2 regions of the Clostridium kluyveri DSM 555 genome follow, and region 2 is predicted to be linked to the other one. Evidence: riboswitches for the same ligand, from Rfam matches in the RefSeq annotation. Region 2 holds a riboswitch; the other holds the start of a gene.

Region 1 (6,214 bases), 340 kb from region 2:
GATATAACAAAACTCTTGTTCTTCGTTTTCTGCTGCTTCTATTCGACACTACTTCCCGAAGCAGAACACCACAGGCAGAATGCCTGCGGTTAAGGACGATTCCGTCCTTTGGGCAGCCAGCTTAAACCAGCCAGTGGTTAACGTCACGCAAGCGTGGCATATGGCTGTCATGGGACTCTCACCCCCGCCGGGTTCTCCGGCGGCTGCACCCATTGCGATGTCTGTGGCTATGCAGAAGTATCATTGTAGGCTGTTCGGGTCATGGCGGGGCAATCCACCACGGATTGCTTCTCGGACGGACATTTCTCGCTTGGCACCTTTGATGCTATCGGTTTGACGGATAGCTCTGGCCTATCCGCAGGTGGTCTTGGCGTGTCCTCCAAAGCCGCTTTCCCCTCATCGGAGCTGAACAGCTAACGTATTTAAGCTGCTGGATATGACCGAATGGCTCGGTGTTTTTCAAGGAACACGAGAGAGATAAAAATCCCCCTCACTTCTATAAAGGAAAAAGTGAGGGGGGCGATGCGCCAAAAGACTAAATTTCCATCAAATTTTTTAGCTTGGATAAAACCTTTGAGAGCCTGCGATTGACCGTAGATTGGTTAATACCAATGCTTTTGGCAACTTGTGACTCACTTCTCTCATTGAAGAATATTTCGTCAATGAGAGAGCGTTCATCCTCCGGCAAGATGTCAAGAGCAGCCCACAGTGACTCCAGCTGCTCCTGATGTATGAGCTTGTCCACTATGTCCGGCTGAACACGGACTATGAGGTAATCAATGTTAACACCATCCTCATGGAACCGCTCCAGCGACAGCTCATTCTGGCGAATCAGCTTGTTCTGATAGCGCTCCGCTTCACGCTCTTTATGATAGGCACGGTAGACGGCTTCGCTGACCTCCACACGCTGCCTTTTTACAATAATGGTATATTTTTTATTCTCTGACATATGTTTGTCCTCCTGATTTTCAAAATTTTGTTGAAAACGAAGGACAAGAAGGCGGTGATCTACAACGAGGAATATCTCCTAAAAACGCAAAAAGAGCGCACCAGCGGACATAGTCGTCCGTTGATACACTCTTGTAGATATGTTCGTATTTAACACGTTCTGTTAGTTCGTGTTTGTGACCGCTCTGCGCCCATGCGCAGCATAGCCTTTTTTTGACAAGTTACCGATTATAGCTGTATGTAGGAGATAGATGTCCGCTTCATCACGCCCGACCGCTGCTGAGCAGTGGTCGCCTTAAGTTCAAGGCATATTGAATACACATTGAAAACCCTCCAAACTGGTGAGCTTGGAGGGTTACGATATGCTTATTCAGGCATTAAGATAGACCCGCCAAACTCACGTTTTTTTTGTTGGCGGGTAGCGCCTTTCATTTATTATGAAAAAAACCTGCCGCAAAAGGGCAGGTTTCATACGCAATCCTTTACGGCAGCCAGACTGTCATAATGCTCTCGCACTTTAGACCCTCGGCTTTGCGTCCTTACCTTTCGGCAAGTTTGCCCTTTGTCGGAATTCTATTTTCAAAACCATAATCAGAGTTGTCATTGGAATATTGAAATACCACTTCAATGATCTGCTGCCTGTCATATCCAAGTGCTTTCATTGCATGCAGGAACTGCTTGGTTGTATACTGAACCAGTTCCTGACGCCGGTACATGATTTTTTCCTGATCCTTAATCACCGAGTAACCTTTTCCTGTTTCCTTCCCCACCAAACCTTCATGAACCAAAGAAATCATGGCGCGCTGTACGGTATTTGTGTTGACCTGTGCTTCGGACGCTATTTTTCTAAACGAAGGAATTGGCATACCCGGTGCCAATTCACCGGATAAAATCAATTTTTGAAAGTGATTATGTAATTGAAGATAGATGGGAATTTTACTGTCGAAATTCATTATGCTGCCCATCCTCTTCCAGCTTCATTTGACCGGTATCCAGATTTATAACCTGATCAGTAAGTCCGCGCATACGCTCTGCGGAGGACGCGGTTAGAAGCACGGCTATGTATGCGTTAACCTCAATGAGCATTCTCTTTATGATTTTTTGATCATACGCTGAAGCATCTGTAAACATATCCTCCAGAACCAATAAATCAGGAGCTTTCAGGATTTCTCGTATCACCAGCAGTCTGCGGATCTCGCCTGATGTCAGTTCGCTGCATAGCATGTTCTCCTTACCATCCAGCCCGGCAATCAACAGCATACCGGTTAGCATATTGTCAGTTTCGTGCTTTGCATTTGCTTTCTGTAAGACCTGTAAGGGGGTCTGCTCCAGTGGGACTGTGTCCGACAGCAGCACATATCCCATAGACCCGTCGATTTGAAACTTCCCTATGTAATTGGCATCTTTGCCGATCAAAATCCGTATTAGCGCGTGGGTTCCGGCTCCTGTACAGGCTATGATTTTCCCGTAGTGCAGATTAAAGCTGATATCATGAAAGATTGTTTCCCCGGCCTCTATTTTCGTGAGACCGGTACAGTGCAGTACATCACGGTTCATATTACAATGTTCATGCTCCTTTCCTGAAAAATTAATATGCCCAAGGACTACTGTATACAGCAATGATTTGCTGACTGCAAATATACACGCTCAGTTTCATAGATAATCCCGTGTTATTTTTTCTGACAATCTTAGATAAGACGCGGAATCACGACAAAAGCCAGAATACCCACAAGGTACACCGCGTTCAGGCCAAGAGCAATTTTGGTATAAATATCTCTCAAATGCTTTTTGGCAAACAGAAACAGTGAATAAATAAAGCTGAGCGCGATGAAGATGAAGTAACCGATCACGATACCTGTCGCGTTCGGGTCGGACGGCTTCCACACAAAGAGGATCGTAATGGGGACAAAGATCGTTATAAAGGCAATGATACTTAGAATTTTATTTTTCATGGTTTTTTAACTCCTTTTATTTGATTTCCAGTTCTACAGAGCCGGTGAAGCCATCGCCCTCAACGGCAATATAGTTGCTGGCAGATGGCAGCTCAATTGTTTCAGAATAATCGCCGCTGCTTTCGATCAGCACCTGAGGGTCATCCGTCCCTGACTTAAAAACAACCTTTGCAGTCCCATCCGTGATGTTGAGTGTGCAGGTGACTTTGATTTCATTTCCGTCGTTTCGTTCCAGCGCCGTTCCGCCAAAGAGGGTTTCCGTTCCCGTGAAGCTGTCATAATCAGCGGAATAGTTTCCGACATAGCTGTCGGAGCCGAAGCTGCGCTTTCCCTGCAATTTGCTGTCTTTCGTCAGGTTATCGTCCCCGGCCTCCTGCAAAGCCTCGTTATAATGATTGACAATTTCATCTTTTGTGCAGCCTGTCAGTACGAAAACGAAGCAGCACGCGATCATTAAGAAGAGAATGTATTTTTTCACTTATAAGCCTCCTGTCGGTTTTGCCTGCCGTGACCGCCTTTCTTTAAGGAAGCGGCTGCAGCTGCATCTTTGCTCGGAATATGGATGATGATTCCTGTCAGTATTATCATTGCTAAGATTACGCAGATGCCAATAAAAGTGTTCTGCGTGGAAGCATAGCTGCCTGCGGTATCGGACACAAAACCTTCGCCGCCAAACCCCACGATACTGAGCCCGGCTGACAACGGCCACAGGTTGCGGATCACGGGATTCTTAAAGTAAATCGTAATGTATCCGAGAAGGAACGCAACCACGGCTCCGCCCCGGAAAGCGTCCTGTCTGCGCCCACAAAGGGCGATCAGAGGGAATTCTCCAATACAGGTAAAGAGGGCCATACCGATAATCTGGATGCTTCCCGATACAATGACGGAGAGCGACATGTTTTCCGGGCAGCAGATCAGTCCGACGATACTTGTAATGAATGCATTATAAAGGCCGAGCAGCAACGCAACCACACCGAGGGCGGTCAGCTTGCCAGCCATAAGGCGCGGGAAGCTGACGGGAACGGTCAGCAGATTCTTGAGGGTGTCATCCGTGTATTCCCGGTTGATCATATAGCCGCCGATCAGGGCGAGAATCATAGGGAAAAAGATTGTCATGTTGTTCCAGATGGTGCTGTTAAGTAAATCAGGAAATGTATAGTTCAAAACGGTCTTGGCGTCGTCCGACATCATGTTCTGCATCGCAATTGAAATGATAGGAGAACAGGTTACACCGATGATGCCGACGAGGATGATGCTGTACCGTTTCAGTTTTTGAAATTCTGTGCGAATCAAATTCATCGTCACGCCTCCTTTCTATAGTTCGCGCTGGTTGTAAATTCGTATCATCAGCGCGGTAAACACAACCGCCATCACCACAAGGATTATAAGGCAGACGGGGGTGGAAACGAAGTAGGGCCGCATGGTTTCATAAAATTCCGATGCTGAACCTTTCCCCGGATCGTAAAACTGATAGATCCAGCGGTTGATCAGCGGGATGGGCAGCACAGTCCCGATATTCACGCCGACAGGTGTCAGCATGCCTGCGTCCGTAAAGTGGACGACGTAGTTGACAATCGTATAAAACAGGGTGATGACAATGGAAATCAGGTTGTTCTTATTGAACCACACCACTAACACCACGCATGGGAGAGCTGCTGTCAGGAGCATAATCCCAAGCAAAATGCTGAGAAAAAATTTCTGCCCCATATTGATAAGAGCCATGCCCAGCAGCTTTGCGCACACTGCACTGGCTAGAAATCCGCCGAGGGAATAGGCCACGGCGACAATCGCCATGACGCTGATTTTCGCCAGCACAAGCCTTTCTCTTGAGACCGGGATCGTCGCAAGGTTTTTTAACGTGTCGCTGTCCTGCTCCGTAAAAAACAGCGAAGTAGAGATTACCACCAAAATGGGAAGCAGCAGAAGGAAATCTCCGTAGTCAACAATTCCCGAAAATAGATTGTCAAAATCCGGCTGCGTTGGGGTGTTCCAGTACAGCGCTGTCATCACAATCGGAAAAATGAATGCCGCCAGTGTCGCCAGCAGAAACATGGGACGCCGTTTGAACTTTTGAAATTCACAGAGGATCAGGTTATGCAATGCCCTCACCCCCGGTCACGCGCTTGAAGTAGTCCTCCAGCGTATCCTCGCAAGTATGGGCTTCCGCGACCTCCAATCCACTCTCAATAAAAGCGCGGGTGAGCGCCGTCACCGGCAAATTCGTATCGTACAGGCGCAGACTGCGGTCATTTTCCACCGTAAAGTTATTCGTCCCAAAGCTTCGCTCCATGATTCTGGACGCCTGTGCCGTGTCGGAGACGATGAAATGAACATACTTACTGTTTTTTTCTTCTAATTCAGAAAGACTTTCTTCCTCCAGCAGAGCCCCATGGTCGATGATGCCGATATCGTCCGCCAGCAGGGATATTTCCGAAAGAATGTGGCTGGAAATCAAAATGGTTTTTCCTCTCGCGTCGCACAGCTCCCGGATGAACGAACGGACTTCCGCAATGCCGATGGGGTCAAGCCCGTTGATCGGCTCGTCCAGAATCAGCAGTTCCGGGTCGTGCATGATGGCAAGCGCGATGGCCAGACGCTGCTTCATACCGAGTGAGTATTGTGAAAACAGTTTTTTATCGCCGTACGGCAGCCCGACAACTTCCAATGCGCTGGAAACAGCGTTGCGCTTGGAAACACCCCGGAGTCGGGCAAAGATATTCAGGTTTTCCGTGCCGGTCAGATTTGGGTAAAAGCCCGGCGACTCAATGAGGTTGCCGACACGTGGCAGGATTTTTTTCTCATTTCCACGAATGCTTTTACCGAAAATTTTCACCTCTCCCGAGGTCGGCTGCGTCAGGCCTAGCAGCATTTTCATCGTCGTGGTTTTTCCGGCACCGTTTCGTCCGAGCAACCCATAAATACGACCCTTTTTTACATGAATACTCAGGTTGGCAACGCTTTTCTGCGCGCCATTCTGCGCGCCATATTGTTTGGTAAGATTTTTTGTTTCAATGATTATATCACTCAATCTCAGAACCTCCTTTTCTTACTGAAACCAGTGTAACACGCCAAGCTTGCATTAACCTTGCATTAACCTTGCATTAACCTTGCAATTTTGGCAGAAAAAAAATCCCTGCCCACAGACAGGGATTCACTCAATTTTTTACTGAGAAGCCAACGATAAACGCTGTATATCGGTTTGGTTCACTTTGGGCGGTAATCTTACCGTCCATTTTTTCGACCATCTGCCGGACAATGGACAGTCCCAATCCGCTTCCCTTATCAGAGCGGCCTTTATCACATTTGTATAACCG
Region 2 (6,214 bases):
AGAAAGACAATGGCAAATTCTCAATGCTGCTATTAAAGTATTTTCTCAAAATGGCTATGGAAACAGCAGAACCAGTGAGATTGCAAAAGAGGCATCTGTAGCTGAAGGAACAATATTTAGATATTACAAGACAAAAAAAGATCTGCTTATGGGACTTATAATTCCCTTTGCCACAAAATTCATGAAACCACTTGTGCTGGAATCTGCAATAAAAATAATGGAAAGCAGTGAGGATAAACCCATAGATGAAGTTTTAAAAGAACTTATGGCAGATAGAATAAAACTTGTTAAAAAAAATCTTCCACTTATTAAAACTGTTCTAGTGGAGGCATCCTATCATCCGGAACTTTTAACTGTACTTAAAGAACAAATAATATCTAAAGCTTTTCCTGTAACTGAAAAATTTATAAATGAGCATATGGATAAAAATGAATTGCGTAATATTGAACCCTACTCTATATTGAGAAGCACAGTAAGCATTATAGGAGGTTACATATTTTTAAGCAGTATTTTTCCTGAATATTTTGCAGGAGAAGGAGACAAGAAAGAAATCGGTAAATTAACGGATATTTTACTCAATGGTATTAGACAAAAATAAAAAAGAGGAGGAAGATCCATGAAAAATAAACTAAAAAATATGAAACCAGTTATTATTTTTACTGTAATTTTAATAGGTCTATCTATATTTTTTGTTATTAAAAATACTATGGATAAAAGCTCCAATGAATTTCAGTTTTCAGGTACTGTAGAAGCAGATGAATTAAATGCCAGCAGTGAACTATCAGGAAAAATAAAGGATATCAAAGTGGAAGAAGGTACTAAAGTTAAATCCGGAGATATAATAGCAGTACTGGATTCAGATGAAAATACAATTAATGTGAATCAGGCTAATATTTCACTTCAAAACGCAGAAAATGAACTGGGGAAAATCAATGACGGCACCAGAATTGAAGAGATAAATGCACAAAAAGAACTGGTAAAACAAAGTGAATCTCTGGTAACACAAGGGGAAGCTGCCCTTGAAACTTCCCAGAATAATCTTAATAGCGCCCAAACTAATTATGATTATAAGAAAAAAATATATGATGACCATTTAACTCTTAATGAAAAAGGATATGAATCCAATGAAAATTTAGATAAATACAAAAATGATTTGGATAATGCCCAAACAGCCCTAAATAATACAAAAAGTGCCCTATCGTCTGCAAATGCCCAGCTTGAAAGCTATAAAGCCCAACTGGCAGCTGCTACTGATAAACTTGATCTTTTAGTTAATAGTGCTACAGCCAGAGATGAAGCCACAGCCAAGTATGGCATTGATCAAGCCCAGCAGAATATAGCACTATCTAAAATTGCTCTGGAAAAAAGTAATATAAAAGCTTCATCAGATGGAATTGTGGAAACAGTTAATTTTAAAAAAGGAGAATATGTATCTTTAGGTTCCCCAATCATTACCCTTCTTGACAGCAATAATATGTATATAAAAATATATGTTCCTGAAAAAATACTTCCATATGTAAAACTTAACAAAGAAGTTACTATGAAAAGTGACTTTATAAAAGATAAAGTTATAAAGGGAAAAGTATGCTATATATCCAAAGAAGCAGAATTTACACCTATGAATATCGTAACCAAAGAAGATAGAATGAAACTTGTATATGAAGTAAAAATAAAAATATCAGATAATCTTGAGACTGTGAAATCAGGCATGCTTTTAGATGTTACTCTGAAATAAAGGAGAATTACTATGGATTATGCAATTTCTATCAGCAATCTTACAAAAAAATTTGGAAATTTTACAGCTGTGGATAATCTGTCTTTTTCTATTCCAAAGGGAAAAATATTTGGTCTTTTAGGGCCAAATGGTTCTGGAAAATCCACAACTATAAGGATGATATGCGGGGTTTTAAAACCTACTTCAGGGGAAGGTTCAGTTTTAGGATATGATCTTATTAAAGATTCTGAAAAGATAAAACAAAATATAGGATATATGTCTCAAAAGTTCAGCCTTTATGAAGATCTTACTGTAGAGGAAAACTTAGATTTTTATGGGAATATATATATGATCCCCAGAGAAAAACTCGATATAAGAAAAAAAGAACTTATCCACATGGCAAATCTCACAGGAAAAGAAAAAAATCTGGCAAAAACACTCTCCGGGGGATGGAAACAGAGACTGGCACTTGGATGCTCTTTAATACATAATCCAAGCCTCCTGATTTTAGATGAACCTACTGCAGGAGTGGACCCGGTTTCAAGAAGAGAATTCTGGTATACAATAAGTAATCTGGTATCAGATGGAATCACCGTACTAGTAACTACCCATTACATGGATGAAGCCTCTATTTGCGATATAATAGGTTTTATATTTAACAGCAGACTTATAACCATAGATACCCCTGAAAATTTATACAAAAAAAATAATATAGAAAACTTAGAGGATATATTTATTAAATACGTTAAAGAACTTTCAAATAGAGAAATAGTGTCCTCCTTTACCCAATTGAAACAAATAAAAAATGAAAAAGGAGGGCATAAAAATTGAAACTCAAAAGACTAATCACAGTTACAAAAAAGGAATTTATCCATATAAAAAGAGATAAGCCAAGCCTTATTATAGCTCTTATAATGCCAATAATGATGCTGCTTTTATTTGGATTTGCAGCAAATACAGATGTAAATAATGTAAATCTCATAATATATGACGGCAGCAAAACTTTAGAAAGCAGGCAACTTGTAAATGCATTTATAAATTCATACTATTTCAAGCTCTATGGTTCCGCAGATTCATACAATGAGGTGGAAAAATATATTGACATGGGAAAAGTAAAAGTAGGAATTGTAATACCCCCTGACTATTCCAAGAAATTAAATAGAAATGAAACAGCCAGTGTTCAAGTGTTGGTAGATGGCTCTGACCCCACTATAGCAAGAACTGCCATGTCATATTCCATACTTATAGGAAATAACTATTCCACTAAAATGAAGAAAGTAGAGTTTAAAAAATCTGCAAGTAATATACCAACAAGCGCAGGAATAAATATAAGACCTCTACTACTTTATAACCCTACCCTGGAAAGCAGTAAATTCAATGTACCTGGTGTTATGGGACTAATTCTTCAAAACATTACTGTTATATTAACTTCCTTTGCAATGGTACGTGAACGGGAAAAAGGTACTATTGAACAGCTTATTATGACACCTATTACTCCCTTTGAACTCATAATGGGGAAATTGGTGCCATACACAATAATTGGCTTTTTAAATATGGTGACTGTATTGATTTTAGGTAATTTACTGTTTGGCATAGTCATAAAAGGAAGTGTGACACTATTTATGATACTTGGAACCTTATTTTTAATATGTTCTCTAGCCATAGGTATGTTTATTTCCACTGTTGCCAAAACTCAACTACAGGCAATGCAGGCTTCTTTGGCACTTTTACTTCCCAGCGTACTGCTGTCAGGGTTTATGTTTCCAAGAGAAGCTATGCCCAAGATAATCTATCTCATAAGCTGTGTTCTGCCACTAACTTATTTTCTTCAAATTTTAAGGGCTATAATAGTAAAAGGAGTAAATTTGTCATATATTATAGGTCCCATATTATCTTTAAGTCTGTTAATCATTATCATTATAGGTTTAACAGTGATTAAATTCAATAAGACATTGGAATAATATTACATCATTTTTATATTCTTCAAAGTTATGATACTCATATTGCTGCATTCCTTTAAAATTGTTCTAAGATTCAGATAAAAACCATTCTCTATAGCAAACTTACCTGAATCCTAGAAGAATTTAATAAATTTATATATTTTTAATATTTGTAAAGCATAACTATACTTTGAGAACCGCTGCCAATAGTCCAGAACACTACATAATCTCCTCTTTTAACCTTTCCTTGTTCTATAGCTTCATATAATGCTATAAAGGGACTGCTTGTACTAGTATATCCATATCTGTCCCCTACATAGACACTCTTGTCTTCATCTATATTCATAAGCTCTCTTATATGTTCTATATTTGAAAATGCAAACTGTGAAAAACAAAACATACTGATATCTTCTTGAGTTAATCCTTTTTTCTTTAACATTCTAGTCATAATTTCAGCTGCAGGGTAAACGCAAGCTCCTCCATCAAAGGGAAGCCATTTGAAAGAAAACTCATCTACATTTTTTGATTTAAAAAAACTGGAAAATCCATTCCGTGGACACATAATATTTTCACTTTCTTCTGTATTTATATAATACTCCTCATCAAGTATTCCACAATTCTCATTTACTTTTTCTAGAACTATCGCACAAGCAGCATGTCCATAATTGCCATAACAAAGTTCATTATTAGGATCAATCAAGGAATGCATATCATCACAACCCACAATCAAGGCCTTTTTTGCTCTATTTGAGGATATTAAATAATTTGATGCAAGCTCTAGGGCAACCGTCATACCAGCACAATTGGCATTCATATCAAAACACATTACATTTCTTCCTGCATTTAACTCTTTATGTAATAAAATTGACATTGAAGGTGCAATATATTCCGATAATATAGAAGAACATATTATCATATCTATGTCATTACCGGTCAAGTCCGCCTTCACTAGTACAGATTTGGATACTTTTAAAGCTGAAGATAAGGTTGTTTCATCATCATCAAACATAAATCTTTTATCTCTACCCATTATATCCTCTAACAAATGATTTACATGCTTACCTTGCTTCTCAAAGTGCTTTAAATAAAAGTCATTTGAAACAACTTTAGAACCATGACAGATATCAATACAACTCAATTTTACACCCATATTAGCCCTCCTTAAATAACAAAAATATATAAGTTTATAAAATTCACCCTGTATTTTCTCTACACATTATTACATTATTTTTGCATCAAGTCCTGCATTTCTAGCTATTCTTGTGAACTGCATCTTTAGAGTTGCATTATTGCCCGCATTTATAATAACTTTGTTGAAATTTAAATCCTTATACATTTTAAAGCAGCCTTCCAGCATTGGCACCATATCTCGGGTAGAAACCTTTAATTCTTTGCAATCAAAAGATAATGTATACTCCGAAGGTTGTATAGCAGATGCTGTTTTTTGGAATTCCTCTATGAAGCTTTTAGCATCTTTCTCTTCATACATACCCCATACTTTTACACCCAATTCTTTTTTTCCCTTGTCCAAATTAATTTCATGTTTTTTCATAATTTAATACACCTGTCCTTTCATTTATTTAAATCTATTATTATAATATATTAATAATAATTATCATCCTGAACAAAAATTAAAAGGTGCCTATATATCATAGGCACCAAAAAAAGTATAAATACACATATTAAAGTCTTATAATTATAATTTTGGCAACCTGGCAATCATAGAAAAATAACTTTTCTTTAGACCCATAGCTTTGCGACCTTATTTTTCAATAAGTGTGCTATTATCAATATATATTCATAATTTTACATGTAATTTTTAGAATTTTCAAGAATAATATCTAAACTTTACCTTAATTTTTTATTTTTTAAAAGATTATTCATTATTTAATTAAACTTTTCTTCAATCTACCATATCTCCTTGATTTAAAATGCCATTTGGATCAAATACTTTCTTAATTCCTTCCATAATTTCAATTTCCCTTTTACTGAATTGAAGAGGCATATGTTTTTTTCTCAGTTTTCCAGTTCCATGTTCTGCAGTTATCGTTCCTCCATATTTTATAGCAGTTTTATATATGGCTTCTTTAAGCTCTTCATAATTAGCAGGTAGTTTCCCATTATCACCCATAATAAAATTGTGAATATTTCCATCTCCTATATGTCCGAGAGAAACAATTTTATTGTCATATTCTTTAGTCAACCTCTTTACATCATCAAAAAAATCAGGTACAGAGGAAGGTGGTACAGCTACATCCATAATATCCGCTATATTATTTTTGTAAGGACCATATGCATTACTTCTTATCTCCAAGAGATGCCTTTGTTCTTTTTCAGTTTCTGCTATAATGCTGTCTACAGAATTGTGTCTCTCACATATTTCTACTAATTTTTCACTATTTGAATATAGATCCTCTTCGCTGGCATAGTCAAGTATAAACATCAAGTCCACGGATCCTTTAACTGCAGGCCACTTAGTTCCAAGCTGCTTGGCTGATTCTTCACATATAACCCTATCCATATACTCAATGGCAAGAGGTGTAATTCCCTCCTGTAGTAT

Evidence for each region. Region 2 has a riboswitch for cyclic di-GMP ahead of CKL_RS17105 (hypothetical protein). Riboswitches for the same ligand answer to the same signal wherever they lie in the genome.
Region 1: it holds a riboswitch for cyclic di-GMP, as region 2 does, so the genes downstream of both, CKL_RS18725 (sigma-70 family RNA polymerase sigma factor) here and CKL_RS17105 (hypothetical protein) in region 2, are expected to answer to the same signal.

The regions. Positions count from the first base shown of each region.
Region 1 covers NC_009706.1:3,895,654-3,901,867, forward strand. Annotated here, with positions in the region: gene CKL_RS18725 (sigma-70 family RNA polymerase sigma factor) at 536-949, opposite strand; cyclic di-GMP riboswitch class I at 1,432-1,518, opposite strand; gene CKL_RS20510 (GntR family transcriptional regulator) at 1,488-1,901, opposite strand; gene CKL_RS18735 (P-loop NTPase family protein) at 1,885-2,505, opposite strand; gene CKL_RS18740 (hypothetical protein) at 2,637-2,900, opposite strand; gene CKL_RS18745 (hypothetical protein) at 2,917-3,378, opposite strand; gene CKL_RS18750 (ABC transporter permease) at 3,375-4,199, opposite strand; gene CKL_RS18755 (ABC transporter permease) at 4,215-5,009, opposite strand; gene CKL_RS18760 (ABC transporter ATP-binding protein) at 4,993-5,928, opposite strand; gene CKL_RS18765 (sensor histidine kinase) at 6,056-6,214, opposite strand, start outside.
Region 2 covers NC_009706.1:3,556,952-3,563,165, forward strand. Annotated here, with positions in the region: gene CKL_RS17080 (TetR/AcrR family transcriptional regulator) at 1-598, shown strand, start outside; gene CKL_RS17085 (HlyD family secretion protein) at 617-1,735, shown strand; gene CKL_RS17090 (ABC transporter ATP-binding protein) at 1,748-2,545, shown strand; gene CKL_RS17095 (ABC transporter permease) at 2,542-3,675, shown strand; gene CKL_RS17100 (ketoacyl-ACP synthase III) at 3,818-4,804, opposite strand; gene CKL_RS17105 (hypothetical protein) at 4,874-5,206, opposite strand; cyclic di-GMP riboswitch class I at 5,358-5,447, opposite strand; gene CKL_RS17110 (FAD-binding oxidoreductase) at 5,558-6,214, opposite strand, start outside.